4 regions of the Streptomyces sp. NPDC051636 genome follow, and region 4 is predicted to be linked to each of the others. Evidence: riboswitches for the same ligand, from Rfam matches in the RefSeq annotation. Region 4 holds a riboswitch; each other region holds the start of a gene.

Region 1 (7,679 bases), on a different contig from region 4:
TCGCCTGCACCCGGCGCTCGATGCGCGCCCTGGTCGAGGTGATGCTCGCGCGCGCGGAGGCCGACGGAACGACTCCGCGGGCCGCCGCGCACGCCCTCGCGGCCGACCGGCTGCCGGTGATCGCGGAGCGTTTCGGCTGGTACCGGTGACCGTGCCGCCGCCGGACAGGCCCTAGGGTGACCGCGTGGCGAGAGTGCGGTTGAGCGTGGCGGAGCGGCGGGAGGAACTGCTGCGGGCCGCCGTCGAGCAGATCGAGGCGCGGGGCGTGGCGGCGGTACGGATCGCCGACGTGGCCTCGTCGCTCGGCGTGAGCAACGCGCTGGTCCTCTACCACTTCCAGACCAAGGAGAAGCTGGTCGCAGCCGCCTTCACGTACGCGGCCGAGGGCGACCTCGCCCACCTGCGCAAGCTGCTGGGCCGCCGTACGTCCGCGCTGCGCCGGCTGCGGGCCGCCGTGCGCTGGTACGCGCCCACCGGCCAGGCCAAGGGCTGGCGGCTGTGGATCGAGGGCTGGGCGGTGGCACTGCGCGAACCCGGCCTCCAGGAGGTCACCCGTGACCTGGACCGGCAGTGGAAGGCGGCGATCGCCGAAGTCATCGCCGAGGGGGTCGCCGCGGGCGAGTTCCACTGCCCGGACCCGACCGGCTCGGCCCTGCGCCTGACGGCCCTGCTCGACGGCCTCGCCGTCCAGCTGACGTCGTACGCGGGCGCGGTAGCCCGGTCGCGGGCCCAGGAATGGATGGACGAGGCCCTCGCCCGGGAACTGGGCCTGGACCGCGACGGGTTGACGGAGGGGTAGCGTTCCACGGAGGGACGGTTCGGGCCGGGCCGCCCGGAGAGCCGCGCCCGGCTAGCCGGCGCGGAGCCCTCGTCCCGACTCCCGGCCAGTACGAACGGAGCCCGGGCAGCCCGCCGGCAGCGACTCCCGCAGACCTCCGTCCACGCCGAACCGCGGAGCGCCGTGCGCCCCCGCTCCGCCGTACGACGACACCGCGGCGGGACACCGTACGGGACCACCGTCGCCCCGCACGCGCGTACCCGCCGCCGTACACCCCGGCCATCCGCTGCCGGCCCCCGGAGGGAACCCGCTCAGGCCACCGAGGCGATCCGCATCTTGATGTCGTCCGGGGACAGCGCGCCCTTGGCCGTCACGTGGTCGCCGGACGATTCGCCGCGCAGGCGGCGGCCGATCCAGGGGACCAGGTACTCGCGGGCCCAGTGGACGTCGTCGCGGCGGACCTCGAGCGTGCCGCGAGGCGGGAGCGGGGGCCAGGGCTGCTCCGGGTCGGCCGGGATCTCGAGGCCGAGGACCTGGCCGGCGCGCAGGGCCACGCGCGTGTGCCCCTCGGGCGAGAGGTGCAGCCGGTCGTCGTCCCAGGCACGCCGGTCCTGGATCGTCTTGAGGGACCACAGGTCGAGCACGGGACAGCCGTACCGGTCGGCGATGGCCCGGACATGCCCGTTGTACGTGGCGATCTTGCCGCGCAGGTGCTTGAGCACGGGCACGCCACGGGTGTCGAAGCCGGTCGTCACCATGACCGTGCCGGCGACGGAGGCGAGTTGTGCCACCGCCCGCTCGAAGCGCTCGGCCACCTCGTCGGGGTCGGTTCCGGGGCGGATGATGTCGTTGCCGCCCGCGCAGAAGGAGACCAGGTCCGGGGCGAGTTCGACGGCCCGCGGGAGCTGGTCCGCCATGATCTGGTCGAGCAGCTTGCCGCGCACCGCGAGGTTCGTGTACCTGAAGTCGCCCTCGGGCCGCCGGTCCGCGAGCAGTACCGCGAACCGGTCGGCCCAGCCGACGAACGCCCCATCGGGGCCGGGGTCGCCCACGCCCTCGGTGAAGCTGTCCCCCACCGCCACGTACGACCCGATCACTGATCTGTTGTCACTCTTCGAATCGTCTGCCACATCGGACCATGATTCACCTTGGGGTGTGACTTACGCGACCGTAATACGGGCTTGACGGTCGGTGAGATAAGCCACTCCTCCGGCATGCGTCATCCGGGAATACGCCACACCCGGAAGCCGGTGATCCGAGACGATCCGGACGCGCTGGGGTTCGTTCGCGACGAGCAGGGGCCCGGTGCAGTCGTAGACCAGGGGGCGGACCCCGGCGTCGCCGACGTAACGGCGCAGCCGGGTGGTGGTGTTGGAGTTGGCGCCGTAGCCGGCGTAATACGTCTTCAGGTAGTCGTACTCCTCGAGCCCGCCTCCCCGCGGCGTCGCGAAGAGGTCGCCGGGGAAACGGACGCCGGCCGCGTTCCAGAAGTTGTTGAGGTCCGAGACGCGGCCGTTGGCCCCGCCCTGCGACGCCGGCGGGGCGGTGTACTCCAGGACGTACGGCCCTTCGAGCCACCGGCGGAACCAGACCGTCGCGCCGCTGGGCACGTCGATGTCCAGCAAGCCGTGGGAGGCGGTGACGCTGCCGCCGTCCTGCAGTTCGGTCACCCACTGGCCGAGACCGTGCCGGAAGTCGTCGTGGGCGGGGTGCGGGCTGCCGGACAAGGGCCCCCAAGGCTGCAGAAGGCCTTGCTCCTGATGGAGGTCACTGTGCCCGGGCCCCGGCCCCGCTGTCGACACACCGAAGGCCGGACCCGGGGATCGGGGGTCCGGCCTTCGGTCACCCAGGGACGGGCGACGCGGTCGTCAGGCGACGGCGACGCCGTGCGAGCGGAGGTAGGCGACGGGGTCCACGTCCGAGCCGTAGTTCGGCGTGGTGCGGATCTCGAAGTGCAGGTGCGGGCCGGTCACGTTGCCGGTCGCGCCGGAGAGGCCGATCTGCTGGCCCGCGGCCACGGTCTGGCCGGCCGAGACGGAGAGCGAGGAGAGGTGGCCGTACTGGGCGTAGTAGCCGTCGGCGAGCCTGATCACGACCTGGTTGCCGTAGGCGCCGCCCCAGCCCGCGGAGACGACCGTGCCCGCACCCACGGCCTTCAGCGAGGTGCCGGTCGGGACGACGAAGTCGACGCCCGTGTGGTGGCCGCTGGACCACATGCTGCCCGCCACGTGGTAGCCGGTGCCGACGGTGGCGCTGGCCACGGGGAGCGTGAAGCCGGCGGAGGTGTTCGCCGACGCGGGGGACGACGACCGGGACGCCGACTGCGACTGGGACCGCGACGTGGACCCGGACTCCGACTGCGACTTCGACTTCACGGACGACGAAGACCCGGCGGAGGCGGAGGACTTGCCGCCCGTCTGCGCGGCCTTCTTGCCGAGCGTGAGCTTCAGGCCGGGGTGGATCAGCGAGGGGTCGCTGCCGACGGCCTCGCGGTTGTCCTCGTAGAGCCGGTGCCAGCCGCCGCTGACGTGCTGCTCGTCGGCGATCTTGGAGAGGTAGTCGCCGGTCCTCACCGTGTAGGTGCGTGCGCCCGGCTGTGCCGCGGAGACCTTCTTCCCGGCCACCGGTACGGTCTGGACGGCCTTTTCCGAAACGGAATCCTTTGCGGTGGCCGCGTGGGCACCGGTGGCGCCCATGAGAGGCAGGGCGAGCGCGGCGCCGCCCGTGCCGGCGACGGCGATCGAGCGCGTGAAACGCCGGGTCTTGGGACGGCGGTGTTTACCCTTCGCGGGCATGGCGAATTCCTCTCCGACGCCTGCGAGGTGAGCTGTCGGGTTCGGGCTGGAGCTGCCCGGCCGCGCGCGGGGCGCGGCTTCACCCCTAGCCGTCCCGGAGACCGGAACAGGCAGTCGTACCTGGTGGGTCCCCCGCTCCTGCCGTGCACGGGTGAGTGTGTGCGGGCTCCGGGCGGCGGCAGGATTCGGCGTTCCGTCCGGATTGATGGCGAACGTAAGCGAGCAGGACGCGAAGGGACAACCAGATGGTTCCCTCTGTCCGCGTTTCACGTGATCCGTTACGGGAATTCCCGGTCACCCTCCGTGAATTCGATGCGTCTTCGTTGCATCAAATCCCAGGAAGATCCCGCGGATTACGTGGACATGACGCGCGACGGACGGTCACGAATATGACGCTCCTCACGCACCCCATCCCCATGGCCCCCTAATTCACAGCGACTTGGAATGAAGGGTCTAATTCGGACAGAAAGCTCAGATGCGACACAGGCGGAGAACCGTCGCATCGAAGTCGCCGCGCAGCCCGGTGCGCAGCCCGTGGTGCAGCAGCACGGCACCCCGGTGAACTTCGCCCGTTTCGCGGCATTCGTACGACGCCGTGGGGTCGAGGCCGCGCAGCCGCAGCGCCGGGACCGGCTCGCCGTACCGCTGCGCCTGGAGCCAGGCGAGGACGACGGCCTCGTCCCCGAGCTCGCGGAAGCGCAGCCGGAGTTCGCCGTCGTCGGTGTCGTACGTCTCGAGGCCCACTCGGTATCGCGCCGCTGTCCGGCGCGCAAGGACGGGGCGGGCCTGACGAAGCGGGGGCCGCCCTCGACCGGATACTCCTCGCGGCCGTCGAGCGGGGACTCGAAGGGCCGGTAGCCGGGCAGCGGGTGCTCGGCGAGGGCCTCGGCGTCGGCGAGCGCGATCCTGGGGCCCCAGTGGAGCCAACATCATCAAGCGCTCTTGGCCGCGGAGGCAACGCCTGTGGACAACTCATTGCCCGGGAAAACCGATGTCGTATCGTCGACAGGGTGCCCGCCGACGAGCCGCGACGGCGGGAACGGCTGGGAGGAGCCCCCGTGACGCAGCAGATCCCGTCGACCGAACCGGAGCTGACCGGAGTGCGCAACTTCCGGGACGTGGGCGGTCTGCCCACGGTGGACGGACGGCGGGTGCGCTACGGGGTGCTGTTCCGCAGCGGGCACCTCGCGCACGCGACCGACGAGGACGCGGCGTTCCTCGCCTCCCTCGGGCTGCACACCATCTTCGACTTCCGCAACGCGGCCGACCACAGGCTCGAGGGACCGGACGTCGAACTGCCCGGCGTGCGCAACGTGAACCTGCCGCTGAGCGACCCGGCGGACGGCGCCGAGTTCTGGACGATGGTCCGCGACGGCGACCTCGACCAGCTGCGCGCGCTCCTCGCGGACGGCAAGGCGGCGAACCGGATGATCGCCTCCTACCGCAAGATCATGAAGGAGCGCACCGCCGAGCACTCCCGGGTGCTGCACGCGCTCGCCGAGGACAGCGTCCCCGCCCTGATGCACTGCGCGGCCGGCAAGGACCGCGCAGGCCTGTCCATCGCCGTCACACTGCTCGCCGTGGGCGTGGAGCGGGACGCGATCCTGGCCGACTACCTGGAGTCGAACGCCAAGCACCGCCGCTACAAGGTGCGCCGCAGCGGCAGCTCCGACTCGGCGTACTCCTCCGAGGTCATGGAGCTCCTCGGCCCGCTGTTCGACGCGCGTGCCGAGTACCTGACGGCGGCGTTCGAGACGGTCGAGGAGACGTGGGGCGGCGTGGACGCCTACCTGGAGCAGGGGCTCGGGGTCACGCCGGAGATCCGGGAACGGCTGCGGGAGCGGCTGCTCGACTGACGAAGTTCCGCAGGGCGGTCAGCCCTTCGCGCCCACCGCGAACAGCAGGTAGACGAAGGCTGCCAGGATGTGGCCGACGGCGATGTAGATGATCAGCCGGACCCACAGGGCGCGGGGGAACTTCTCCTCCAGGTCGGTCATGTCAGGTCTCCGGTCAGGGGGCCCAGGCACAGGGCGGCCGTGGGGCTCTGCAGCAGGGTGTGGACGAAGAGGAGCTCGACGCCGTCGTGGTCCTCGGCGGCGAGGCGGTGCGGGGTCAGCGAGTCGAAGTGCGCGCTGTCGCCGGGCGCGAGCAGGTGAGCGGTGTCCCCGAGGCGCAGCCTGAGCCGGCCCTTGAGGACGTACAGCCACTCCTCGCCCGGGTGCACGCGCACCATGTCGCCCTGGGAGCCGTACGGCACGCGGACGCGCAGGGCCTGCATCCCGCGGCCGGGTGCGCCGGACTGCCAGTACGTCCAGCCGCCCGCCCGGGTCGGTTCCATGTCGGCGGCGCGCACGATCGCGTCCCGGTCCGCGACCGTCTCGCCGAGCAGCTCCGAAACGGTCGTACCGTAGGTACGGGCCAGAGCGAGCAGCATCGGCAAAGAGGGCTGGCGCTGCCCGGTCTCCAGGCGGGAGAGGTGGGCGGGCGAGAGCCCGGCCGCGCGGGCCGCCGCCTCCAGGGTGAGGCCGGCGCGGCGGCGCAGCGCGCGGAGCTGAGGAGCGACGGCGGGCAGGTCGCCGACCGGCCCGGCCGACGGCTCGGGTCCGTGTTCGTGCGGGTGCTCGGCTGCGGAGGAGTTCATGCCTCCATTGACCCGCGGCCTTGTCCCGGCGGCAAATTTCTTGCCCGCCAGGCAAAACGGCCTCGGGTCCTCCGGCTCAGCGGTTGGCCACCGCCTGCTTGATCAGCGTCTTGCCGAAGTCCCACATCAGGCCGCCGCCGTTGTGCGCGTCGTCCATCACGGCGGTGAACGCGTCGACGAACCGGTCCACCTCCCGCTCGCCGATGACCAGCGGCGGGATCAGCTTGATCACCTCCAGGTGGTCACCGGAGACCTGGGTGAGGATCCGGTGCCGCTGCAGCAGCGGGACGACCACCATCTGGGCGAACAGGCCCTTGCGCGCGGCCTGCAGCATGGTCCAGCGGCTGCGCAGCTTCAGCGACTTCGGCCTGCCGAACTCGATGCCGATCATCAGGCCCCGGCCACGGACGTCGGCGAGCAGCTCGTACTTGCCGGTCAGGTCCGCGAGCCGGGACTTCAGCTGCTCCCCGGTGGCGCGGGCGTTGGCCACGAGCTGCTCGTTCTCCATGACCGACAGCACGGCGAGCCCGGCCGCCATGGCCTGGGCGTTGGAGCCGAAGCTCGCCGAGTGGACCAGCACCCGGTCCATGGACGAGTAGACCTTCTTGAAGATCCAGTCCTTGCCGAGGGTGGCGCCGACCGGGACGTACCCGCCGGACAGGGCCTTGGCGACGCACACCAGGTCCGGTTCGACGCCGTCCTCGTGCTGGTAGGCGTAGAAGTCCCCGGTGCGGCCGAGGCCGGTCTGCACCTCGTCGGCGATGAGCAGGGCCTTGTGCTGGTGCAGCAGTTCCTGCGCGGCCCGCAGACAGCCGGGCGGGGCCTCGTGGACGCCCTTGCCCTGGATCGGCTCGACGATCAGGGCGGCGACGTCGCCCTTCTTCAGCTCCCGGGCCAGGGCGTCGAGGTCGCCGAGGGGTACGGCCGTGTCGGGCAGCAGCGGGGCGAAGCCGTCCCGGAAGCCGTCCTCGCCGTTGACCGACAGGGATCCGGTGGTCAGGCCGTGGAAGGCGTGGTCGCAGTACAGGATCCTGGGTTTCCCGGTGGCGTACCGGGCGAACTTCAGCGCGGTCTCCACCGCCTCCGTCCCGCTGTTGCCGAAGAACGCCCTCTCCAGGTGCGGGCTGTGCGCGAGGAGCTTCTCGGCCAGCAGGCCGGGCAGCGGCTGGCAGTCGAAGCGGGTCAGGTCGGCGAGAGACGCGTCGAGGACGTCGTGCAGCGCCTTGCGGACGACGGGGTGGTGGCGGCCCAGGCCCATCACCCCGAACCCGGCGAGCATGTCCAGGTAGTCGTCGCCGTCCGCGTCCCAGAAGTAGGCGCCCTCGGCCCGCTCGTAGACCCTGTCGAAGCCGATGGTGTGCAGCATGCGCGGGAGCTGGTGGTTGAGGTACCTGGCGTGCAGCTCGTAGCGCTCGGCTCCGCGCTCGGCCAGGAGTGCGCCGAGGTCGAACTCCGTGGTCATTCA
Region 2 (7,679 bases), on a different contig from region 4:
GAGGCCTTGGCCTTCTCCTCGGTCTTCTTGCTCGCGGCAGCGACCGGCGCCGGCTTGGCGGCCTCGTAGAACTCCTCGCGGGGGTTCTCCATGGCGCCGAGGGAGACGACCTCGCGCTTGAGGAACATGGCGAGCGTCCAGTCGGCGAAGACGCGGATCTTGCGGTTCCAGGTCGGCATGGCCAGACCGTGGTAGCCACGGTGCATGTACCAGGCGAGACGGCCCTTGAGCTTGATCTTCATCTTGCCCATGACGATCATCGCGACGCCCTTGTGCAGGCCCAGGCCCGCCACCGCGCCCTTGTTGGCGTGGCTGTACTCCTTCTGCGGGAAGCCCCGCATGCCGGAGATCACGTTGTCGCCGAGGACGCGGGCCTGACGCAGCGCGTGCTGGGCGTTCGGCGGGCACCAGGCGTTCTCCACGCCGGCCTTGCGGGCGGCGACGTCCGGCACCTGGGCGTTGTCACCGGCGGCCCAGATGTAGTCCGTGCCCTTGACCTGCAGCGTGGGCTCGCAGTCGACGTGGCCGCGCGGGCCCAGCGGGAGACCGAAGCGGGCCAGGGCCGGGTTCGGCTTGACGCCCGCGGTCCACACGATGGTGTTGGAGTCGACCTCGAGGCCGTTCTTGAGCACGACGTGGCCGTCGACGCAGGAGTCCATGGAGGTGGACAGGTAGACCTCGACACCGCGGCCCTCGAGGTGCTCCTTGCCGTACTGGCCGAGCTTGGGGCCGACCTCGGGGAGGATCTTGTCGGCGGCGTCGACGAGGATGAAGCGCATGTCCTCACGGGACACGTTCTTGTAGTACTTGGCCGCGTCCCGGGCCATGTCCTCGACCTCGCCGATGGTCTCCGCGCCCGCGAAGCCACCGCCGACGAAGACGAAGGTGAGCGCCTTGCGGCGGATCTCCTCGTCGTCGGTGGAGTCGGCCTTGTCGAGCTGCTCGAGGACGTGGTTGCGCAGGCCTATCGACTCCTCGATGCCCTTCATACCGATGCCCTGCTCGGCGAGGCCGGGGATCGGGAAGGTCCGGGAGACGGCGCCGAGCGCGATGACGAGGTAGTCGAAGGGCAGCTCGTACGCCTCGCCGACCAGCGGGGCGATCGTGGCGACCTTGCGGTCCTGGTCGATGGTGGTCACCCGGCCGGTGAGGACCTCCGCCTTCGGCAGCACGCGCCGCAGCGGGACGACGACGTGGCGAGGGGAGATGCTGCCGGCGGCGGCTTCGGGCAGGAAGGGCTGGTAGGTCATGTACGACCGGGGGTCGACGACCGTGACGGTCGCCTCGCCGTAGCGCATCTTCTTGAGAATGCGCCGAGCTGCGTACAGGCCTACGTACCCACCGCCTACTACGAGGATCCTGGGACGCTCCGTGGTGCTCATGGAATCGAGTATCCACCCGCCGATGGGGGGTCGCTCGTGCGCCCCTTCACAAGGTTGTTGAAGGCCTGTGTTAAACTCCGCGGCCCGCGTGACGCAGGTCATGATTGCGGGCAGGAACCAGCCGCCGCCGCGACCTGTTGTCAATGCCGCGTGAGCTGCCTCTCCGGCTGACGACGCCCCCTGTGAGTCCCCGGAAACACCTCTGCGGGACTCCTGCGGGACACCGGTCCGCAACGTTCTCCTGAGGGCGCTCCCGGGCCTGTTGGACCCCCGAACGGCTCAAGAGAACCTCTTGGATCCCTCGAGCGGGCCGAATTCCTTGTGAAGAACTTCACGAACTTTTCCGGCGGGGCGTCACGGAGGGGCCCGCGAAGGCTCCTCGGTGCCGCTCAAACGTTATCCGACCTGCTCACCCGACGGCTACTGATCGGTAATAAATGAGAGTCAGGCCACCGACCAAGCGATGCCGTCGAGGATGTCGTGCTCGCTCACAACGACCTCCTCGGCACCGATCCGCTCCATGATCGCGAGCAGGACGAGGGCACCGGCGCCGATGACGTCGACCCGCCCCGGGTGCATGGAGGGGATCGCCGCGCGCTCGGCGTGGGTGGAGTGGAGCAGCCCACCGGTGATCTCGCGGACGCGGTCGCGGGGGATCCGGGAGTGGTGGATGGCCTCGGAGTCGTACTCGGGCAGGTCCTGCGCGATCGCCGACACCGTGGTGACGGAGCCGGCGAGCCCGACCAGCGTGCGCGCCTCGCGCAGCGGGACCGTCTCCTCGGCGAGGTCGAGGGCCGCCTCGATGTCCGCCCTTGTCGCGGCGATCTGCTCCTCGGTGGGCGGGTCGCTCACCTTGCCGTCGCGCACCAGGTGCCGCTCGGTCATCCGCACGCAGCCGACGTCGACGGAACGTGCGGCGCGTACGTGGTCGTCGCCGACGACGAACTCGGTGGAGCCGCCGCCGATGTCCACCACGAGGAAGGGCCGCGCGAGGTCCTCACGCCCCGTCAGCTCCTTCGTGGCGCCGGTGAAGGAGAACTCGGCCTCCTGGTCACCGGTGATCACCTCGGGCTCGACCCCGAGGATGCCGACGACCCCACGCACGAACTCGTCCCTGTTCTCGGCGTCGCGGGAGGCGGAGGTGGCGACGAAGCGCAGCCGCTCGGCGCCGTGTTCCTTGATGACCGCCGCGTACTCACGGCAGGCGGCGAAGGTCCGCTCCAGTGCCTCAGGGGCGAGCCGCCCGGTGCGGTCGACGCCCTGCCCGAGCCGCACGATGGTCATACGCCGGTCCAGCTCGACGAGTTCACCGGTCTCCGGGTACGCGTCGGCGACGAGCAGACGGATGGAGTTCGTACCGCAGTCGATGGCGGCGACGCGGGTCATGGGTGGGCCCTTCTGTGATCGGGAGGCATTGCAGCGCCGGCCGGCATGTCCTGGCCCGTCCGGCGCTTGTGGACGAGGCCGTTCAGGCCGAAGGGGGATCTTGGGGTGCGGCCCCCGGGAACGGCAGCGGAGCCACGGTCACTCGTCGGCGGCCGGAACGACGCACGGCCCCTTGCGCCACCACTCCGGCAGCATCGCCAGCGCCTCGTCGCCCAGCGGGTTGACGCCCGGGCCGGCGGCCAGTGAGTGGGCGACGAGGACGTGCAGGCACTTCACCCGGTCCGGCATGCCGCCCGCACTGGGGAAGCCCGTCAGCTCCTCGATCTCGTCCCGGCGCCGGATGTAGTCCTCGTGGGCGGCGCGGTAGGCGGCCGCGAGCTCCGGGTCGGTGGCCAGCCGCTCCGTCATCTCCTTCATCACGCCGTCGGCCTCGAGCGTGCCGATGGCCGACGCGGCGCGCGGGCACGTCAGGTAGTACAGCGTCGGGAAGGGCGTGCCGTCGGGCAGCCGGGGGGCCGTCTCGACGACGTCCGGCTGCCCGCAGGGGCACCGGTGCGCGATCGCGCGCAGTCCGCGCGGCGGCCTCCCGAGCTGCTGCTTGAAGGCCTCGACGTCCGCCTCGGTGGGTTCGGTGCGCGGGGTGTGGGGCGGGGGCGTTTCCATGCCTGTACGAAAGTCTCTCTGTGGGTTCACTGGTCGGAGGCGTCGGACTTGTCGACCCCGTCCCAGACGTTCGCGTACCAGGGGCGGTCGGCCGCCACCAGGTCGGCGCGCGCCTGCTTGGCCGCGTCCGGGTCGATCACGACGTATCCGGTCTCCCCCGGCATCACATAGTGCAGCCGCCGCCGGATCTGCTGCTCGGCGTACGCGTCGTCCCGCCAGCGTGCCTTGAGATCGCGCAGCTGCTCGACCCGTTCGCCGGCCTGCTTCTTCTGCCGCTCCAGGTCGGCGATCTGGGCGCGCTGGGAGACGTACTGCCGCATCGGGTAGGCCAGGGCCACCACCAGCGAGCAGACCACGAGGGCGAGCAGCGCGGCCCGGCTGGTGAGCCGGGAGCGGCGGGCCTGCCGTTTGGTCTGGGAGCGGTAGACCCGGGCCGCCGTCTGCTCGCCGAGCAGCCGGATCCTGGTCGCGGTGGAGAAACGGTCCCGTTCCTTCGCGGCCATCTGGCTCTCCGCCTCCCCTGCGTGCTTCCTACGTGCGTACGTCCCCGGACACGGTACGGGACCGGGTACGGGGACGTACGTACGACTGGCTAGGCCCTACTCGGGCCTGACCGGTTGGGTCAGCCCTTGGAGACCTCTTCGTAGCCCCTGAAGCGCGGGAAGGCGCTGCGGCCCGCGTACACCGCCGCGTCGTCGAGGATCTCCTCGATGCGCAGCAGCTGGTTGTACTTGGCGACGCGCTCGGAGCGGGCCGGGGCGCCGGTCTTGATCTGGCCGCAGTTGGTGGCGACGGCCAGGTCGGCGATGGTGACGTCCTCGGTCTCGCCGGAACGGTGCGACATCATGCACTTGTAGCCGTTGCGCTGGGCCAGCTCGACGGCGTCCAGGGTCTCGGTCAGCGAGCCGATCTGGTTGACCTTGACCAGCAGGGCGTTGGCGGCGCCGTCCTCGATGCCGCGCTGCAGGCGCTCGGGGTTGGTGACGAACAGGTCGTCCCCGACGAGCTGGACCTTGTCACCGAGCTTGGCGGTGATGGTCTTCCAGCCCTCCCAGTCGTCCTCGAACAGCGGGTCCTCGATGGAGACGAGCGGGTACGCCTCGACGAGCTCGGCGTAGTACTCCGTCATCTCGGCGGCGGAGCGCTCCTTGCCCTCGAAGACGTAGACGCCGTCCTTGTAGAACTCGGACGCGGCGACGTCGAGGGCGAGGGCGATCTGCTCGCCGGGGGCGTAACCGGCCTCCTTGATGGCCTCGAGGATGAGGTCGAGAGCCTCGCGGTTGGAGCCGAGGTTCGGGGCGAAGCCGCCCTCGTCGCCGAGGCCGGTGGCCAGGCCCTTGTTCTTCAGGACCTTCTTCAGGGTGTGGTAGACCTCGGCGCCCCAGCGCAGCGCCTCGGAGAAGGACTCCGCGCCGATCGGGGCGATCATGAACTCCTGGATGTCCACGTTGGAGTCGGCGTGCGAGCCGCCGTTCAGGATGTTCATCATCGGCACCGGCAGCAGGTGCGCGTTCGGGCCGCCCAGGTAGCGGAAGAGGGGGAGGTCGCTGGCCTCGGAGGCGGCGTGGGCGACGGCGAGGGAGACGCCGAGGATGGCGTTGGCGCCGAGGGAGCCCTTGTTGTCGGTGGCGTCCAGATCGAACATCGCCTGGTCGATCAGACGCTGCTCGGTGGCGTCGTAGCCGACCAGCTCCGGGCCGATCTGCTCGATGACGGCGAGGACGGCCTTCTCGACGCCCTTGCCCAGGTAGCGGTTCGGGTCACCGTCGCGGAGCTCGATGGCCTCGAAGGCGCCCGTCGAGGCGCCGGACGGAACGGCGGCACGCCCCGTGCTGCCGTCGTCGAGGCCGACCTCGACCTCGACCGTGGGGTTGCCTCGGGAGTCCAGGATTTCCCGGGCTACGACGACGTCGATGGACGGCACGAGCATCTCCTTCTTGGATGTGACGCTGAAAGTGCGGGGCTGTGTGCCTTACGGCTGTGCCCTGCGCCTAGAGCCTAACCGTCCCCGGGGCGTCGGCAGCCGACCGACCGTCCCGTGGACACGGTGACGACAGGCTGACGGTACACATTGTTCCCCGGCGGAACAAAGAGGGGAGAAAAAACCCCGCCCCGGTGCGTACGGGGGAACACGCACCGGAGCGGGGAGCCCGTGGGGACGGGGGTGACCCTCACGAGGCCTCCACTGGGGAGGCCCCGGGAAGAGGGCGCTGTGGTTCGGCTACGAGCCGGGGGTCACTTCAGGTGCAGCTGCTGGCCCGGGTAGATGACATCGGCATCGTCGATGATGTCCTTGTTCAGCTGGAACAGCTTCTGCCAGCCGCCGGCGACGTGGTGCTTCTCGGCGATCGAGCTGAGGGTGTCGCCCGTGACGACCTTGTACTCGCCGTCGCCCTTCTTGACCTTCTTGCCGGTCGGGGTGGTGACGGTCTTCTTGGCGGCCGGGCGCTCGGCGGAGCGGGAGGCCTGCTGCTCGGTGGTCGAACGGGTGCCGGTGCTGTTCGGCGAGGAGCTCGAGGAGCTGCTGGCGCCGCCGCTGTAGGTGGCGCTGGACAGGCCCTTGCCGCAGACCGGCCAGGCACCCTTGCCCTGAGAGGCGAGGACCTTCTCCGCCACGGCTATCTGCTGCGACTTACTGGCCAGGTCGGCGCGCGAGGCGTACTGGGTGCCGCCGTACGCGGCCCAGGTGGAGGCGGAGAACTGCAGGCCGCCGTAGTAGCCGTTGCCGGTGTTGATGGACCAGTTGCCGCCGGACTCGCACTGGGCGACGGCGTCCCACTCGGAGGCGGTGGCGGCGGAGGCGTTGCCGGCCGCCATCAGCGGGGCGGCGACGGCGACGCCGGTGACACCGGCGAGCGCGATGGCGCGAGTGGCCTTGGACGGACGACGGTGCTTGCCCTTGCCGGAAAACAGCATGGTTCGATCCCCTCACCGACGCCTGCGAGGTGAGCTGTCGGGTTCGGGCCGGTTGAGTTGCCCGGCCGCCCCTCACACGTGTCTCGTGCGAGGCGCGGCTTCACCCCCAGCCGGTCCCGGTCGTCTCTCAACTCCCGGTCACGGCACTTACCTTGGGTCCCCCGCTCCTGCCTACGGCGCTTGACGCGACGACTGTTCCCGGGCGGCCACTGGCAGGATTCGGCGTTGCGGCAGCCGGGGCTCGCATTGGCGAGCGGTCACGACCGTAGACACGCGCTCCGCCGAATTTCAAAGACGATCAGGGCTTCTGAGACTCATCCCACACTTTCACCGAACCGGACATCGGGCACAAAACAGGGCGTCAAGTACCGCTACTTTTCGCCCGTTTCGGTACCGACTTCCAGGGTCTGACCGGGGGTGATGTTGTTCGGGTCGGTGCCGATGGCGTCCTTGTTGGCGGTGTAGAGCGCCCGCCACCCGCCCTCGAGGTCAACAGAGTCGGCGATGGAGGCGAGGGTGTCACCGGCGCGGACGGTGTAGTCGCGTGAGGCGTGACGACCGGAAGCGCTGGCGGTCTGACCGTTTGTCACGCTTTCGTCCGCACTGTCACCCCGGTGGCGGCCACTGCTGATCGCTCCGGTGTCTACAAGGTTCCAAGAACCCCCGCTCTGCCATGAATCGTCCGAGTCGTCGACTTTGGGGGTCGTCGTGGACGAGCTGCCGCTCTCCTGGGAGTCTTTGGAGTCGGAAGATGCCGACTTGTCCGACTTCGCGGAGTCGGAGGAACCGTCCGTGACACCGCTGTCGGCGTCCGCGCTCGCACTCGGCGACGGGGAGGCGTCGGAGGACGGGCCGGACGACGAGGCGGAACCGGACCTGTCCGACGAGTGGGACGAGGAGTCCGAAGAATGGGAGGAACCGGAGGAATTGGATGAACCGGAGTAACCGGATGAGTCACCGGAGCCGGATGATCCGGGCTCCCCGACGCCGGTGTCCACATCGACCGAACCGGAGTTCGACGTAAGGCCGGAGAGCAGAGCGCAGGTGGCCCAGGGGGTGGTGCCCCGGTCGGCGAGGATCTTCTCGGCGACCGCGATCTGCTGCGAGCGGCTGGCCTGGTCGGGGCTGGAGGCGTAGTCGAGGCCTCCGTACTTGTCCCAGTCGTCCTGGGATATCTGCAGGCCGCCGTAGTACCCGTTGCCGGTGCTGGCGCTCCAGGAGCCGCCGCTTTCGCACTCGGCCACCTTGTCCCACGTGGTCCCGTCGGCCGCGTTGGCGGCGGTGGCGCCGAGGAGTGGGATGGCGATGGCGGAGCCGGTCACTCCGGCCGCG
Region 3 (7,679 bases), on a different contig from region 4:
GGTCACCAGCAGCTCGCCGGTGTCCCGCACCAGGCCACGGCCCCGGACACCAGCGGCCAGTGGGACGCGAGCGCCTGGCTCCGGCCCGACCAGGCCGGTGCCGCCGCCGACCTCACCCAGCAGTGGGAATGGGGCACGCAGGCCTTCGACACCGGCGCGTACGACGCCACGCAGTGGAACTCCGACGGCACCGCCGCCGAGCCCGAGCAGCAGCCCGAATCCTTCGAGCAGCCCTTCGACCAGCAGGCGACCGCCACCTTCGAGCAGGTCCCCTACGAGGAAGCCGCCCAGGAACACCCCGCGGACGACGGCGAGTCGGCCGCCACCGGCGAGCTGCCCACCGTCGCCCCGCTGCTCGACGACCAGGAAGAGATCACCCCGGCCCCGCCCCGGGCGGGCTCCCGGAGTGCGGCGCGCTCCCGCCGCCGTACGCCTCCCAAGCGCTCGGCGCTGCTGACCGTCGCCGTGCCCTCGGCATGCGTCATGGGGGTCGCCGGAATCGCCGCCGCCTCCGTCGGCAGTCTGACCGACGGCGGCAAGGGCACGACGGCCGCCGCTTCGGACACGCATGCGGTCAAGCCGTCCGTCGCCAACAGCAAGCTTGACACCCAGCTCAAGACCCTCTCCGCCGGCGCCGACGACTTCGCCGACCGGGCCAGCCGGACGCAGGAACGCATCGACCTCAAGGCCCAGCAGGAAGCCGAGAAGAAGAAGGCGGCGGCGGAGGCGGCCCGCAAGGAGCGGCTGCGCCCCAAGTACGTCCTTCCGGTCACGCAGAAAGGGCTCAGCGCCTATTTCGGGCAGGCGGGCGTGAACTGGATGTCCGTGCACACCGGCATCGACTTCCCCGTCGCGTACGGGACGACCGTGATGGCCGCGACCGACGGCACCGTACGGACGCAGTGGAACAGCGCCTACGGCAACATGATGATCCTGACGGCGAAGGACGGCACGGAGACCTGGTACTGCCACCTCTCCAGTTACCGGGTTCCCTCCGGTACGAGCGTCAAAGCCGGGCAGCCGATCGCGTACTCCGGGAATTCCGGCAACTCCACCGGCCCGCACCTGCACTTCGAGGTCCGGCCGGGCGGCGGGGCGGCCATAGACCCGCTGCCGTGGCTGCGCAGCCACGGGCTCGACCCGACGTAGGCCCCGGGGGACGCACCCCCGGACCCTTGCCGCCCTGACGTCTTACAGCTTCTCCACCGGCGCGTACCGCAGCAGCAGCCGCTTCGGCTTGGCGTCACCGAAGTCGATCGTCGCCTCGGCGTTCGCGCCCGTGCCCTTCACCGCGACGACCGTGCCGAGCCCGAACTGGTCATGCGTCACCCGGTCCCCGACGGCCAGGCCCACCACCGGCTTCTCCGAGGTGCGGCGCGTGGCGAAACCGGACGCGCCCGACGCCGAGGAGCGCGAGCGGGACGACGACAGCGAGGCCGCCACTCCCGACGCCGGTCCCGAGGACACCTGGGCCGCCGCTCCCTTCCGCTTCCACTCCACATGCGCGGGCGGGATCTCCTCCAGGAAGCGTGAGGGCGGGTTGTACGACGGCTGGCCCCACGCGCTGCGCATCGCCGACCGGGTCAGATACAGCCGCTCCCGCGCACGCGTGATGCCGACGTACGCCAGGCGCCGCTCCTCCTCCAGCTCCTTGGTCTGGCCGAGGGCGCGCATGTGCGGGAAGACGCCGTCCTCCATGCCGGTGAGGAACACGACCGGGAACTCGAGGCCCTTTGCGGTGTGCAGGGTCATCAGGGTGATGACACCGGAGCCGTCCTCGTCCTCGTCGGGGATCTGGTCGGAGTCGGCGACCAGCGCCACCCGCTCCAGGAAGTCGGAGAGCGAGCCCGGCTCCTCGCCCTCACCGGCCTCCTGCTCGAACTCCAGTGCCACCGCCGCGAGTTCCTGAAGGTTCTCGATGCGGGTCTCGTCCTGCGGGTCGGTGGAGGCCTGCAACTCGGCCAGATACCCGGTGCGTTCGAGCACCGCCTCCAGGACGGTCGCCGGGCCCGCGCCGGACTCGACGATCGTACGGAGGTCCTCCATCAGCGTGTTGAACCGCTTGACGGCGTTCGTGGAGCGCGCGGCCATGCCGTACGCCTCGTCGACGCGCTTGAGCGCCTGCGGGAAGCTGATCTTCTCGCGCTGGGACAGGGCGTCGATCATCGCCTCGGCGCGGTCGCCGATGCCCCGCTTGGGGACGTTGAGGATGCGGCGCAGCGGGACCGAGTCCTCCGGGTTGGCGAGGACGCGCAGGTAGGCCAGGACGTCCCGGACCTCCTTGCGCTCGTAGAAACGGACGCCGCCGACGACCTTGTAGGGCAGGCCGACGCGGATGAAGACCTCTTCGAAGACACGGGACTGGGCGTTGGTGCGGTAGAAGACGGCGACGTCCCCGGCCTTCGCCTCGCCCGCGTCCGTGAGGCGGTCTATCTCGTCGGCGACGAACTGCGCCTCGTCGTGCTCGGTGTCGGCGACGTACCCGGTGATGCGGGCGCCCGCGCCCGCGTTGGTCCACAGGTTCTTCGGCCGGCGGGACTCGTTGCGCTCGATGACCGCGTTGGCCGCCGAGAGGATCGTCTGGGTGGAGCGGTAGTTCTGCTCCAGCAGGATCGTCGTCGCGTCCGGGTAGTCCTCCTCGAACTGGAGGATGTTGCGGATGGTCGCGCCGCGGAAGGCGTAGATCGACTGGTCGGCGTCACCCACCACGCACAGCTCGGCGGGCTGCAGGTCGTCCTCGGCGGGCGGTACGTCCACCGGGTGCCCGGCGGTGCCGACGAGTTCGCGCACGAGGGCGTACTGGGCGTGGTTGGTGTCCTGGTACTCGTCGACCAGGACGTGGCGGAACCGGCGGCGGTAGTGCTCGGCAACGTCCGGGAACGCGCGCAGCAGGTTGACCGTCGTCATGATCAGGTCGTCGAAGTCCAGGGCGTTGGCCTCGCGCAGCCGCGACTGGTAGAGGGCGTAGGCCTGGGCGAGGGTCTTCTCGAAGCCGTCGGTGGCCTGGGCGGCGAAGTCCTCCTCGTCGATCAGCTCGTTCTTCAGGTTGGAGATCTTGGCGCTGAAGGACTTCGGCGGGAAGCGCTTGGGGTCGAGGTCCAGATCGCGGCAGACCAGGGCCATCAGGCGCTTGGAGTCGGCGGCGTCGTAGATCGAGAACGACGACGTGAAGCCGAGTTTCTTGCTCTCCCGGCGCAGGATGCGCACGCACGCGCTGTGGAAGGTCATCACCCACATCGCGTTCGCGCGCGGGCCGACGAGCTGCTCGACCCGCTCCTTCATCTCGCCCGCGGCCTTGTTGGTGAAGGTGATCGCGAGGATCTGCCCGGGGTGCACGCCCCGCTCGCCCAGCAGGTAGGCGATGCGATGGGTGAGTACGCGGGTCTTGCCGGAGCCGGCGCCGGCCACGATGAGCAGCGGGGAGCCGGAGTGGACGACGGCGGCCCGCTGGTTGTCGTTCAGCCCCTCCAGGAGCGCGGCCGAGTCGACGGCCGGGCGGTGGGCGCCGTCGCGGTAGTAGGCGTCCCGGTCCGGCGGCACGTCGAACTTCCCCCCGAACAGATCGTCCGGAACCGGCTCCGGAGCGTGCTCGTCCTCGGGCGGTGGCGGGGGCTCCTCCTCGTGCCCGCGAGGGGCCTGGAGGTCCGCCAGGAAGCTGTCGTCAAAGAGGCTGCTCATCGCTCTCCGAGTCTAGGGCGCCCCACCGGCAACCGGCCGCCGCCCCGGGAAATGACCGGATTCCCCGCCGCTCACTCTGCGGAGCCGCACTGTCACCCGAAATGGATCTCTGCCCCGGGTCACAGAAATGTATCGGGCATATCGTGCATCAATCTTCACATGAGCCACAGGAGTTGGCTACCGTGCCGGGCGGGCCGCACGCCCCCACCGGCGAACGTCGCCGGGCCGCGCGGCCTCCGCCGAGTCCGGCGCGCCGCCCTGCGGCGACCGGAGCCGGGGACCCAACCGAACTTGGGGTGAATCGGTCCGTCTCCCTCCGGGAGAAGGGCCGTAGGGCAACCCTTCCGAACCACCCGCCCGAACCCGACAGCTAACCCGGTAGGCGGAACATTGGAAGGAGTCGCCTCCCTTGGCGTCGCACCGCAAGCGTCCCTCGGGTGTGGCTGGTATACGCACCCCCGCCCTCGCCACCGCCGCGCTCACCTCCATGGCCCTGCTCTCCCAGACGGCCGACGCCACCCCGTCCGCTGACGGTGACAAGCCGAGCCTTGAGGAGGTCGAGAAGAAGGTCGACGACCTGTACCGGCAGGCGGAGTCGGCGACCGAGAAGTACAACGCGGCCAAGGAGAACACCGGTAAGCAGCGCAGACGGGTCGACGCCCTCCTCGACGAGGTGGCCAAGCGCACGGAGAAGCTCAACAAGGCGCGCGAGAAGCTGGGTTCGTTCGCCGCGGCCCAGTACCGGACCGGGGCCACCGCCCCCGACACCGCCACCTTCCTGCTCGCGGACACCCCGCAGGACTACTTCGACCAGACGCAGCTGATGAGCCGGCTGACCTCCCGGCAGAAGGACGCGGTCGACGACTACGTCACCCAGCAGTCCGCGACCATGAAGAAGCGGCAGGAGGCGACCAAGAGCCTCGAGACGCTGACCGAGTCGCGGAACGACCTGCAGACCGCCAAGGCCACCGTCCAGAAGAAGCTCGCCACCGCACGGGAACTGCTGTCCACGCTGACGGCCCAGGAGAAGGCGCGGCTCGCGGCGATCGAGAGGCAGAAGCGGGAGGAGGCCGCGCGCAAGGCGGCGGAGCTCGCGAAGCAGCAGCAGGAGGCGGCGGCGGCGCAACAGGACAGCTCGTCGTCCGACTCGTCGGGCTCGTCGGGCTCGGCGAGCGGAACCTCGTCCGGCTCCTCCGGCACGTCGCCCTCGTACGCCACCATGGCCGACAAAGCGATCGCGTTCGCCCGTGCCCAGATCGGCAAACCCTACGTCTGGGGCGCCACCGGCCCCGGCTCCTACGACTGCTCCGGCCTGACCCAGGCCGCCTGGAAGGCCGCCGGCGTCAGCCTGCCGCGCACCACCTACGACCAGGTCGAGGCGGGCACCACGGTTCCCCTCGCCGACGCCCAGCCCGGTGACCTGGTCTTCTTCTACGACGATGTCAGCCACGTCGGCATCTACATCGGCAACGGCATGATGATCCACGCCCCCAAGCCGGGTACCTACGTCCGCGAGGAGTCGATCTACTACGGCGGCGAATCGATCATCCACAGCGTGGTGCGACCGGCCTGAGCCCGTTGTAGGCCGGCATGTGGTTCGCCGCTGGCCGCTACGCCTGTCACCACACCAGCGCTCACCAGGGCGGCGCTGACCATGGGCGCCTACGGGTTCCGCGGACTGCAAACCCCGCTCATCCGTAAGCGAGATCCTGTCGCTGGTCCAGGGCCTCTCCATCGGCATGGTGATCGGCCCGGTGATGGCAGCCATTGATCAGCTCCCTGCCGTTGGATCGGGCCGGTGCCGGGTCGACTGTCACCAACACCGTGCGCCAGACCGGCAGCGTGATCGGGAGTCGCAGTTGGCGGCACGATCATGTCGATCGTGTACCGGCGCGCGATCGAACCCTCGCTGAGCGATGCACCCGGGCCGGTGCAGGACCGGGCGCGGGTTTCCGCCCGAACAGGCCCGGCATGTCACCACCGCGGTCCACCGGCCCACTCTTGCGCACGCTGCAGACGATGCGTTTGTTCACGCTGTGCACGTCGGCGCGGCCTGGATCATGCTCATCGCACTCTTCGGAGCAGCTGTGCTGGTGATTTCCTTGCGTCCTGCCGGAAAGCCCACGGGCCGGTACAGGAGCCGGACCGCGATCGAGGAGGCAGCCGCTCCGTGAAGGGGACGACCCGGCATTCCGGGGCCGGTGACCAACCCGCTCAGGAGGGCCATGACGTGGGCAGCCACTGACACAAGGGGAATCGGGCGAAAACTTCCTGATGTCCTGCTTGAACAGTCAAGCCACGTACAAGCAACGGGCCGGCATCGTCCGCCGGTTCCAGGCCGGCAACGGCCCGAGGCGCTCGCCTGGCCCGGTTCGGTCCGCGGCAGGTGACCGAGGGGGGCGCGGTCAGGTCCACAGCACGGCGATGAGGATGTTCGCCGTGGTCAGCAGGCCCACCAGGCCGAAGAGGCTCTTGTCCACCCGCTCCTCGTCCCGCTTCACGTAGACGAGCCCGAGGATCACGATCAACAGGGCCAGCTTAACGCCGATCTTGATCATGTTGACGTCCTGGTCGTCGGCCCGGTTGAGCCCTACCAGGATCACACCGGTGCCCAACATGGCGAGGGCGCCGCGCAGCATGAAGGGGACGAAGCGGGCCTCGCCCCGGCCCATCGCCTTCACCTGGCTCAGGATGCCGCCGAGGATCGCGGCGATGCCGACCATGTGCAGGCCGATGAACAGATTGATGAGTAAGTCCATGGCGCCGCAGTCTAATTGGCCGCACTACATGCGCCCCATAGCATCACTTGACTCTCCCGCGCCCCGGAAACCGCCGCATCGGTCAACGCGCTGCCCGAAGTCGGCGGCTGTGGGCCGGGAGCACGGTCATGCGCGGACACCCGGCGGTCCGGTGACGTCAGTTCCGTACATGGCGTTACCGAGCCGTCACCGTCGGGTTTAGCGTCCTCCACCAGGTGACCGGCTCCCCACCGCCGCCCGGGCCAGGGGCGGCAGTCGGACACCACCGCCGAGAAGGTCCGGCGGCGGCCCGCTCCCCCTGTGCAGGCCGCCGCCGGACGCGTAAACCGCTCCCCCCCCCACGGCGGTCGTACGAGAGGACGTGACGGTCCAGGTGGCAGCACACCGCAAGCCCAGACAGCGCCCGCTCAGCGGAAACACCGCCCGGACGGCGGCGACCATCGCCCTGGCGGGCGCGGCGACCGCGACGGGCTTCGACGGGACCGGACACGCGGCGCCGCAGCTGACGCCGGCCCAGGTCAGGGCGAAGGTGGACAAGCTGTACCAGGAGGCGGAGACCGCCACCGAGAAGTACAACGGCGCGAAGGAGAAGGCCGACACGGCCCAGCAACGGCTGAACACCCTGCGGGACGAGGCCGCCCGCAAGCAGGAGAAACTGAACTCGGCACGCGGGGCGCTGGGTTCGATCGCCGCGGCGCAGTACCGCAGCGGCGGGCTCGACCCGGCGCTGCAACTGGCGCTGTCCGACGATCCCGACCAGTACCTGCGGGGGGCCGCGTTCGCCGAACGGGCCGGCGACCGGCAGACGCAGGCCGTGGCGCGGGTACGGAAGCGGCTGCGGGAGATCGAGCAGCTGCGCGGCGCCGCCCATGCCGAGCTGGCGTCGCTCAGGTCCGAACAGGCGGAGCTGAAGCGGCAGAAGAAGACCGTCACCGGGAAGCTGGACGAGGCACGGCGGCTGCTGGACCGGCTGACCCCGCGCGAGCGGACACGGGTCACCGCGGACGGGACGGGGCCCGCCTCGCGGTCGGCCGCGAACGGTACGCGGGACGCCCTCCCGGCGCCGGGGTCCGTCGCGGCACCCGACTCCCGCGCGGCGGCGGCCGTCGCGTACGCCTACCAGAAGCTGGGCAGCCCCTACGTGTGGGGCGCGACGGGCCCGCACGCCTTCGACTGCTCGGGCCTCGCCCAGGCCGCCTACCGCTCCGCCGGCATCTCCCTGCCCCGGACGACATACGCCCA
Region 4 (7,679 bases):
CCGATCTGCTCTCGCGCGGCCTCGTTCAGGACCGGGTGGTTGTAGCCGTGGATCGCCGACCACCACGACGACATGCCGTCCACCAGCTCGCCCGAGCCGTCGGCGAGCCGGAGCCGGACCCCGCTCGCCGACTCCACGACGAGCGGTTCGGCACGCCCGGGCATCGGGCCGTACGGATGCCACACGTGCCGCCTGTCCAGCTCCAGCAGCTCCGGCACGCTCAGGCCGGGCCGGTCAGGCATTGGGCGCGAGGTCCGTGCCGGCACCCCGGCGGCGTACGGCGACGAGGTCGGTACGTGCCTCGCCCGTCTGGGGGACCGAAGCGGTACCGCAGATTCCGCCGCCCTCGTGGGAGCCGCAACCGGCGTCCGCCGCGTGCGAGCCGCAGCCCGCCTCCGCGTGTGACCCGCAGCCGCCCCCGGCCGATGCCCGGTGCTCCGGCAGCGTCACCTGGCCGGCCCCCTCGACCTCGAACCCGGCGTCCGCGATCATCTCCAGGTCGGCCTTGCCCGCCTGGCCCTCACTGGTGAGGTAGTCGCCGAGGAAGATCGAGTTGGCCAGGTGCAGGGCCAGCGGCTGCATGCTGCGCAGATGCACCTCGCGACCGCCCGCGATGCGCACCTCGACGTCCGGGCAGACGAACCGGACCATGGCCAGGATGCGCAGGCAGCGCTGCGGGGTGAGGTGCCATTCCTTGGCGAGCGGGGTGCCCTCGAACGGGATCAGGAAGTTCACCGGAACGGAGTCCGGGTCCAGCGCGCGCAGCGAGAAGACCACGTCGACCAGGTCCTCGTCCGACTCGCCCATGCCCGCGATCAGCCCGGAGCAGGCGGACAGACCGGCGGCGTGCGCCTTCTGCACCGTGTCCACCCGGTCGGCGTACGTGTGCGTGGTCGTGATGTCCGCGTACGTCCCCTCCGAGGTGTTGAGGTTGTGGTTGTACGCGTCCGCACCCGCCTCGCGCAGCCGCTCGGCCTGGCCGTCGGAGAGCAGGCCGAGGCAGGCGCACACCTCGACGCCCTCGTTCTGCTCCTTGATCGCCTTGATGGTGTCCGACACCCGGTCCACGTCCCGGTCCGTCGGGCCGCGCCCGCTGGCCACCAGACAGACCCGCTTGGCACCTCCGGCCAGGCCCGCGGCCGCCGCCTCGGAGGCCTCGTCGGGCTTGAGCCAGGTGTACTTCAGGATGTCGGCCTTGGAGCCGAGCCGCTGTGAGCAGTAGGAGCAGTCCTCCGGGCACAAGCCGGACTTGAGGTTGACCAGATAGTTGAGTTTCACGCGCCGGCCGAACCAGTGCCGGCGCACCTTGCCGGCCGCGGCCACCACATCGAGTACGTCGTCGTCGGAGGTGGCCAGTACGGCGAGTGCTTCCTCGCGGGTCGGCAGCTCGCGCCGAAGCCCCTTGTCCACCAGCGTGTTCAGCAGGTTCATGAGGTCCGATCCTGTCCTACGTGACCGCCCGGGGCCAAGGAGAGTTTGCACAACGGAGACGGTTCACCGTGTGGGTATTGCCACACCCTGGGCGACTGGCCGTCCGGCTAGTGTCTGTCCACTGCCTACAAAATCCCCGGAGGAGTCATGGCGTTCGGCTGGATCGACGACCAGGCGGAGCAGCGCCGCCGCGCCGGACTGGTGCGGAGCCTGCGGCCCCGGGTCGCCGACTCACCGCTCCTCGACCTCGCGAGCAACGACTACCTGGGCCTGGCCCGCCATCCCGAGGTCACCGAGGGGGCCGCGGCGGCGGCGCGGACCTGGGGCGGCGGCTCCACCGGGTCCCGGCTGGTCACCGGCACGACCGAGCTGCACACCGAGCTGGAGCGCGAGCTGGCCGACTTCTGCGGCTTCGAGGCGGCCCTGGTGTTCTCCTCCGGGTACGCCGCCAACCTCGCCGCCGTCACCACGCTGGCGCCGCACGGCTCACTGATCGTCTCCGACGCGGGCAACCACGCCTCCCTCATCGACGGCTGCCGGCTGGCCCGGGGCGCCACGCAGGTCGTGGGGCACGCCGACCCGGACGCGGTGCGCAAGGCGCTGGGCACGCGTGAGGGGCCCGCGGTGGTCGTCTCCGACACGGTGTTCTCGGTCGACGGGGACGCGGCACCGCTGGCGGCGCTCGCCGAGGCGTGCCGGGAGCACGGCGCGGGGCTGCTCGTGGACGACGCCCACGGCCTGGGCGTCCTGGGCGAGGGCGGCCGGGGCGCTCCGTACGCGGCGGGGCTCGCGGGCGCCGACGACGTGGTGGTGACGGTCACCCTGTCCAAGTCGCTGGGCAGCCAGGGCGGCGCCGTGCTCGGCCCGGCCCGGGTGATCGACCACCTGGTCAATGCCGCACGAACGTTCATTTTCGACACGGGCCTCGCCCCCGCCGCGGCGGGCGCGGCCCTGGCGGCCCTCCGACTGCTGCGCCGGGAGCCGGAACGGGCGGCGCGGGCACGTTCGGTGGCCGCCGAACTGCACGCACGCCTGACCGCCGCGGGTCTGGAGGCGGTGCGTCCGGACGCCGCGGTGGTCTCCGTGCGTGCCCCGTCCCCGGAGCAGGCCGTGCGCTGGGCGGCCGACTGCCGGGCGGCAGGCCTGGCCGTGGGCTGCTTCCGTCCTCCTTCCGTGCCCGACGGCATCTCACGGCTCAGGCTGACCGCGCGAGCGGACCTCTCCGGGGCCGAGATCGAACGCGCTGTACGAGTGATCGGCGCTACGCGACCATGAGTCGGCGTGACACGGTCGTGCACCGCCTGGGCGGAAACGGGTCAGTGCGAGGTCACCGGAGCGCGGCGACGAACCCCGCCCAGCTCCCGGGGGAGAAGAGCAGCGCGGGTCCGGCCGGGTCCTTGGAGTCGCGCACGGCGAGCAGCCCGGTCCAGGGACCGGAGTGCGGCCGGGCCGTCTCCACGCAGTTGTTCGCTCCGGTGCTGTAGCTGCTGCGCAGCCACCGCACACCGTGCAGATCGGTACTGGAAGGTACGTTCCGAGGCAGTGCAGACATGGTGCCTCCTTACGAGCCGTCACCTATCCCGGCGATGTAATCCAACGAGTCCTCGGGTGAAAGGGCGTGGATCTGAAGGGTGTTGAAGGCCTCTGAGTAAGCCTGGAGGTCTTCTTTCCGTTCCAAGTAGAGGCTACTCGTCAAGTGGTCCAGAACAACCACATCCAGATCAGAAGTGCTCGGAAATGAGAAGATAACGAAAGGGCCGGTGATACCGATGTGCGCCCCGGCGGCAAACGGCAGCACCTGGAGCCTGACTTGAGGCAGATGCGCCGCCTCCACGAGCCTGTGGAGCTGCCGCGCCATCACGTCCGGCCCGCCGACCTCCCGCCGCAGCACCGCCTCGTCCAGGACGGCGCTGAGCTCCAGCGGCGGATCCGACTGCAGCACGTCCTGCCTGGCCAGCCGCACCTCCACCAGCGTGTCCAGCCGCTCCTCGGTGTCGTCGACGCCCCCGCCCACGGCCGCCCGGGTGACCGCACGGGCGTACTCAGGCGTCTGCAGCAGCCCCGGAACCACCGATGTCTCCAGGGTGCGCATCCCGCTCGCCTGCGACTCCAGGCTGATGAAGTCCCGGTAGGTGGGGGGCAGCACCCCGCGGTAGGCGTGCCACCAGTGGTGCCGGCCGCCGCCGTCGTGCGATCCCGCCAACACCAGGAGCAACTCGCGCAGTTGGCGGTCGGTCACGCCGTAGGCATCCAGGAGTAACCGCACATCGGCCGGTTTCACTCCGCTGGCGCCCGTCTCGATCCGGCTCACCTTCGACTGGTGCCAGCCCACCAGACGGGCCGCCTCACCACTGGTGAGGCCCGCACCGGTGCGCAGCGCGCGCAGTTCGGCGCCCAGTTTCCGGCGGCGCACCGCGGGACCGTTCTGCATGGGCCACTCCTTACTCGCCATTACTCCTTATGTGCCGCCCGCACAGGGTGTGCCGTCGCAGAGTTCACCGCTTCGAGCGACAGATATATGCACTTCTTGGTGGATCCCACCCGTGACCGGCGCGCTGATGGCAGTCTGGCGATGAAGCACCAGTCCGGGACCGTACTCGAACCATCCGCTCCTGTCGGACTGCGGTCCCGTGGGAAAGGGACGACGTCGCCATGGCAGACCATTTGGAAGCATCCGTCACTCTGCCGAGCGATCCCGCCTCGGTCTACGCCGCCCGCACGTACGTGGTGGGCACCCTGGCGGAGTGGGGCCTTCCGGCGGACACGGACGTGGCCGACACCATCCGGCTCATCGTCTCCGAACTCGCCACCAACGCCGTACAGCACACTTTGGGGCAGTCACCCACCTTCACGGTGGACCTCGCGCTCGACCGTGACGAACATCTGCGCATCGGCGTCACCGACAGCCACCCCCGCTTCCCGAAGAGACTCCCGGCCGCCGTGCAGCAGGACAACGGCCGCGGCATGGTCATCATCCGCTGGCTGACGGCCGAGTGCGGCGGCAGGCTCAGGGTGCGCCCCACGCGCGAGGGGGGCAAGACGGTCCTCATCGAGCTTCCGTGGACACTTCCGGCCCGCCCGGTGACGCCGGCCGGCCAGCAGGAGCCGTAGGGGTTGTCCGGCAGGGTCTCCGCGCCGTGCCGGGCCGGGTGGTACGGGCCGCCACGCTGATCGGCGGCGGAGCGGCCGGCGGCGGCCGGGAGGGCGCACGGCTCAGGGGGCCGGCGCTGACGGCTCCGAGGGCGGCCCGCTCCTGAGGCCGTCGCCGTCTGACCTCGGGTCAGCCCGGGTCGCCAGCAGAGGGGGTGACGGCACGCCAGGCACCGCCCACCCCCTCTGCCGCGGGTCAGCTGACCCGGCCGTACCAGACGCTCTTCGTCCAGATCTTCTGCAGCCTCACCACGTCCCCGGTCCTCGGGGCGTGCCAGATCTTTCCCTTCCCGGCGTAGATGCCGACGTGGTAGACGCTCGAGCCCGAATGGAAGAAGACCAGGTCACCGGCCTTGCGGCTCTTGGCGGAGATGTGATGCGTCTTGTTGTACTGCTGGGCGGCCGTCCGCGGCAGCTTCTTGCCCGCCTTCTTGAACGAGTACAAGGTGAGACCGGAGCAGTCGAACCTGCGGGGGCCGGTGGCGCCCCACTGGTACGGCGCGCCCTTCTTGGACGCCGCGACCTGCAGTGCCTTCGTCGCCGGAGCCGCGGCCGCGGCGTCGGAGGCGACACCGGGTACGACTATCGAGCCGCCGACGGCGGCGATGGCGAAGGCCGAGGCAGTACCGGCCCGGGCCATGAGCGACGGGACACGATTGAGCGCAGTCATGCGCAACCCTTCGTCAGCCGCCTGTGAAGGATGACCTGTCGGATTCGGGCTGGCGAAGTTGCCCGGCCGCGTTGCCGCGGCTTCACCCCAAGGGCCGTTCGGAGGCGAACGAACGTCCGCTCCGGCGACCCGTCTTGCTTGGGTCCTCCACTCCTGCCGATCCACTCCTGTCGACCGGTCATCCAGGCGGCGGCAGGACTCGGCGTCCGCCCGGACCGCCCCACCGCTGTGGCGGGGGCTTGTCGTCAGACAGGGATCTTCGCCCACAGCTGTCCGAAAATCCCAACGGAACCGGGGATTTGTGGTGTTACTCACCACTCACCCGTTCGGGTGGACAGGCCTGCGTTCGAGTCGCTGCCGGGACGGCCGCGCACCCCCGGACCAGGGCGAAAGCACTTCCCGAGGCCCGTCGGCCGGGCGATGTGCGCAAGCTCGGGAGCCCTGAAAAAGGAGGCGCGGCTACTCCGGACGTGGGTACGTCCTTTGGGTCGTTTCGACTCAGTCCCGAAGGTGCAAGCGTCAACCGGCGCCGTCCGGTGGCACGGTGACGCGCGCGGTCCGGCGCTCGCCGTCCAGTACCCGAAGCGCCCGCGCCAGGGTGGGCGCATGCAACTCCGTCTCGCCCCGCTGGTGCATCAACGCCAGCGCGTCGCGCAGCTCTGTCGCCTTGCGCACCAGCGCCTGGGCGGCCCGCAGTCCGCTGTAGGTGTGGCCGTGCTGCGCCGGATTGATCCGGCCCAGCAGGTCTACCGCCTCCAGATAACGGTCGATCAACTCACCCTCGGCCCGGGTCAGCGCGGGCAGCGGCGGCAGCTCCGGTGGCAGCATCGGCGGCTCACCTCGTGCCCGGGGCCGTGGCGCGCGGGGCCTTGCGGCTGGGGATGATCCCGTCCACCAGTCCGTACTCCAGCGCGCCCCGTGCATCCAGCACCAGGTCCCGCTCGAGGTCCGCGTGGATCTGCTCCGGGCTGCGGCCCGTGTGGCGAACGAGCATTCCTTCCATCAGGGTGCGCACCCGGGCCAACTCCTCCGCCCGGATGATGAGATCGCTCGGCTGCCCCTGTGCGGGCTCGGCCAGCGACGGCTGCTGGAGCACCACCCGTGCGCCCGGCAGCGCGAACCGCTTGCCCGGCGTGCCGGCGGCCAGCAACACCGCGGCGGACGAACCCGCCTGGCCCAGGCAGACCGTCTCCACGTCGCAGCTGACGTACCGCACGGTGTCGTAGATCGCCGTCATGGCGCTGAACGAGCCGCCGGGGGAGTTCACGTACAGCGAGATGTCCCGGTCGGGTGCGTGGTGCTCGAGGTGCATGAACTGCGCCATGACGTCGTTGGCCGCGGTGTCGTCGATCGGCGAGCCGAGGAAGACGATCCGCTCCTGCAACAGCTTCGAGTACGGGTCGAGCGTGCGGTGCCCGGTGCTGGTGCGTTCGCTGAACTCGGGCAGGACATAGCGGGCGGACGGTCGGGTCATGACGTACCCCTCCTCATGGCAGAGCCGTCTCCGGTGGGCTCTCTCGCCAAAAATGTACAGGACGTACAGACTGAACTGGACGGGTCTCGGGTGCTCGGCTCCGGATGTCCTCAACTTCCCAGCAGTACATGGGCGATTTGCGAAGATAGGCTGGAGTAGACAGCGATCATTTCCGGGGCGAGCCCGGAGGTGGGGGTGGGCCGCCCGCCGTCGGAAGGCCCCGTACCCGTCGCCGTCCGCGTGCTCGGCGACGATCCCTGCGCGGACGTCGCCGTACTGGCGATCGGCTACCCGGAGTCCTTCGAGAACCCGGCCACGCAGAAGCCCGTCCACACCTCAGGCACCGTTCAGTCGCCGAACGTGCCCGCGGACCCCTCGCCGTCGCTTCCCCACTGCCCGGCGACCATCCAGCACTCCGCCACCGTCAACGCCGGAAACTCGGGCGGCCCGCTCCTCGACTCGGACGCCAAGGTGGTGGGCCTGAACACGCTGACGAACCCCGAGGCGCGGGGGCAGTACTGAGCGATCAGCAGCGATCGCGTGCGTCCGATGCTGGACGGGCTGGCCGCGGGGGACAAGAAGGACGATCCCGGGTGGATGATCGGCTCCGTGGACGACCCGGGCCTCAGTGACGATTTCCAGGATTCCCGGGATCAGCGGGATGTCGCCGAGGCGCAGCAGCGCCTGGCGGACGCGGAGAAGTCCGGACTGTTCGTGGAGGCCGGGGCCACCGGCTCCCCGGCGGACAAGGCCCAGCTCGAGTACGGTGACGTGATCACCACCGTCAAGGACACCCCCGTCTCCACGGTGGCCGACCTGTGCGACGTGCTGCAGTCCGCGGCGCCCGGCGAAAAGCTGCCGCTCCAGGGCATGTACACCGTGAACGCCGGCGAGTACGAGACCACGGACTTCGGGGACGAGTGGACCACGGACCTGGTGCTGCCGAACAAGTAG

Evidence for each region. Region 4 has a riboswitch for cyclic di-AMP ahead of ACIBBH_RS24990 (C40 family peptidase). Riboswitches for the same ligand answer to the same signal wherever they lie in the genome.
Region 1: it holds a riboswitch for cyclic di-AMP, as region 4 does, so the genes downstream of both, ACIBBH_RS09825 (peptidoglycan DD-metalloendopeptidase family protein) here and ACIBBH_RS24990 (C40 family peptidase) in region 4, are expected to answer to the same signal.
Region 2: it holds a riboswitch for cyclic di-AMP, as region 4 does, so the genes downstream of both, ACIBBH_RS20205 (transglycosylase family protein) here and ACIBBH_RS24990 (C40 family peptidase) in region 4, are expected to answer to the same signal.
Region 3: it holds a riboswitch for cyclic di-AMP, as region 4 does, so the genes downstream of both, ACIBBH_RS07005 (NlpC/P60 family protein) here and ACIBBH_RS24990 (C40 family peptidase) in region 4, are expected to answer to the same signal.

Annotation. Positions count from the first base shown of each region.
Region 1 is NZ_JBITDA010000004.1:50,815-58,493, forward strand. It holds gene ACIBBH_RS09805 (Glu/Leu/Phe/Val dehydrogenase dimerization domain-containing protein) at 1-149, shown strand, start outside; gene ACIBBH_RS09810 (TetR/AcrR family transcriptional regulator) at 185-799, shown strand; gene ACIBBH_RS09815 (SGNH/GDSL hydrolase family protein) at 1,090-1,875, opposite strand; gene ACIBBH_RS09820 (DUF6250 domain-containing protein) at 1,939-2,505, opposite strand; gene ACIBBH_RS09825 (peptidoglycan DD-metalloendopeptidase family protein) at 2,647-3,573, opposite strand; cyclic di-AMP (ydaO/yuaA leader) riboswitch at 3,578-3,737, opposite strand; partial or broken gene ACIBBH_RS09830 (GH36 C-terminal domain-containing protein) at 4,045-4,257, opposite strand; gene ACIBBH_RS09835 (tyrosine-protein phosphatase) at 4,632-5,429, shown strand; gene ACIBBH_RS09840 (DUF6126 family protein) at 5,448-5,570, opposite strand; gene ACIBBH_RS09845 (helix-turn-helix domain-containing protein) at 5,567-6,214, opposite strand; gene ACIBBH_RS09850 (aspartate aminotransferase family protein) at 6,291-7,676, opposite strand; gene dxs (1-deoxy-D-xylulose-5-phosphate synthase) at 7,673-7,679, opposite strand, start outside.
Region 2 is NZ_JBITDA010000010.1:216,613-224,291, reverse strand. It holds gene ACIBBH_RS20230 (NAD(P)/FAD-dependent oxidoreductase) at 1-1,382, opposite strand, end outside; gene ACIBBH_RS20225 (exopolyphosphatase) at 1,827-2,768, opposite strand; gene ACIBBH_RS20220 (DUF501 domain-containing protein) at 2,907-3,431, opposite strand; gene ACIBBH_RS20215 (septum formation initiator family protein) at 3,458-3,934, opposite strand; gene eno (phosphopyruvate hydratase) at 4,054-5,355, opposite strand; gene ACIBBH_RS20205 (transglycosylase family protein) at 5,667-6,347, opposite strand; cyclic di-AMP (ydaO/yuaA leader) riboswitch at 6,352-6,536, opposite strand; gene ACIBBH_RS20200 (transglycosylase family protein) at 6,719-7,679, opposite strand, start outside.
Region 3 is NZ_JBITDA010000003.1:4,269-11,947, reverse strand. It holds gene ACIBBH_RS07015 (peptidoglycan DD-metalloendopeptidase family protein) at 1-1,149, shown strand, start outside; gene pcrA (DNA helicase PcrA) at 1,192-3,678, opposite strand; cyclic di-AMP (ydaO/yuaA leader) riboswitch at 3,906-4,080, shown strand; gene ACIBBH_RS07005 (NlpC/P60 family protein) at 4,088-5,251, shown strand; gene ACIBBH_RS07000 (hypothetical protein) at 6,084-6,437, opposite strand; gene ACIBBH_RS06995 (NlpC/P60 family protein) at 6,811-7,679, shown strand, end outside.
Region 4 is NZ_JBITDA010000015.1:60,735-68,413, reverse strand. It holds gene ACIBBH_RS25020 (adenosylmethionine--8-amino-7-oxononanoate transaminase) at 1-242, opposite strand, end outside; gene bioB (biotin synthase BioB) at 235-1,431, opposite strand; gene ACIBBH_RS25010 (8-amino-7-oxononanoate synthase) at 1,579-2,706, shown strand; gene ACIBBH_RS25005 (DUF397 domain-containing protein) at 2,759-2,983, opposite strand; gene ACIBBH_RS25000 (helix-turn-helix domain-containing protein) at 2,993-3,862, opposite strand; gene ACIBBH_RS24995 (ATP-binding protein) at 4,084-4,542, shown strand; gene ACIBBH_RS24990 (C40 family peptidase) at 4,778-5,251, opposite strand; cyclic di-AMP (ydaO/yuaA leader) riboswitch at 5,255-5,466, opposite strand; gene ACIBBH_RS24985 (hypothetical protein) at 5,771-6,079, opposite strand; gene ACIBBH_RS24980 (ATP-dependent Clp protease proteolytic subunit) at 6,087-6,725, opposite strand; gene ACIBBH_RS24975 (trypsin-like peptidase domain-containing protein) at 6,921-7,247, shown strand; gene ACIBBH_RS24970 (PDZ domain-containing protein) at 7,275-7,679, shown strand.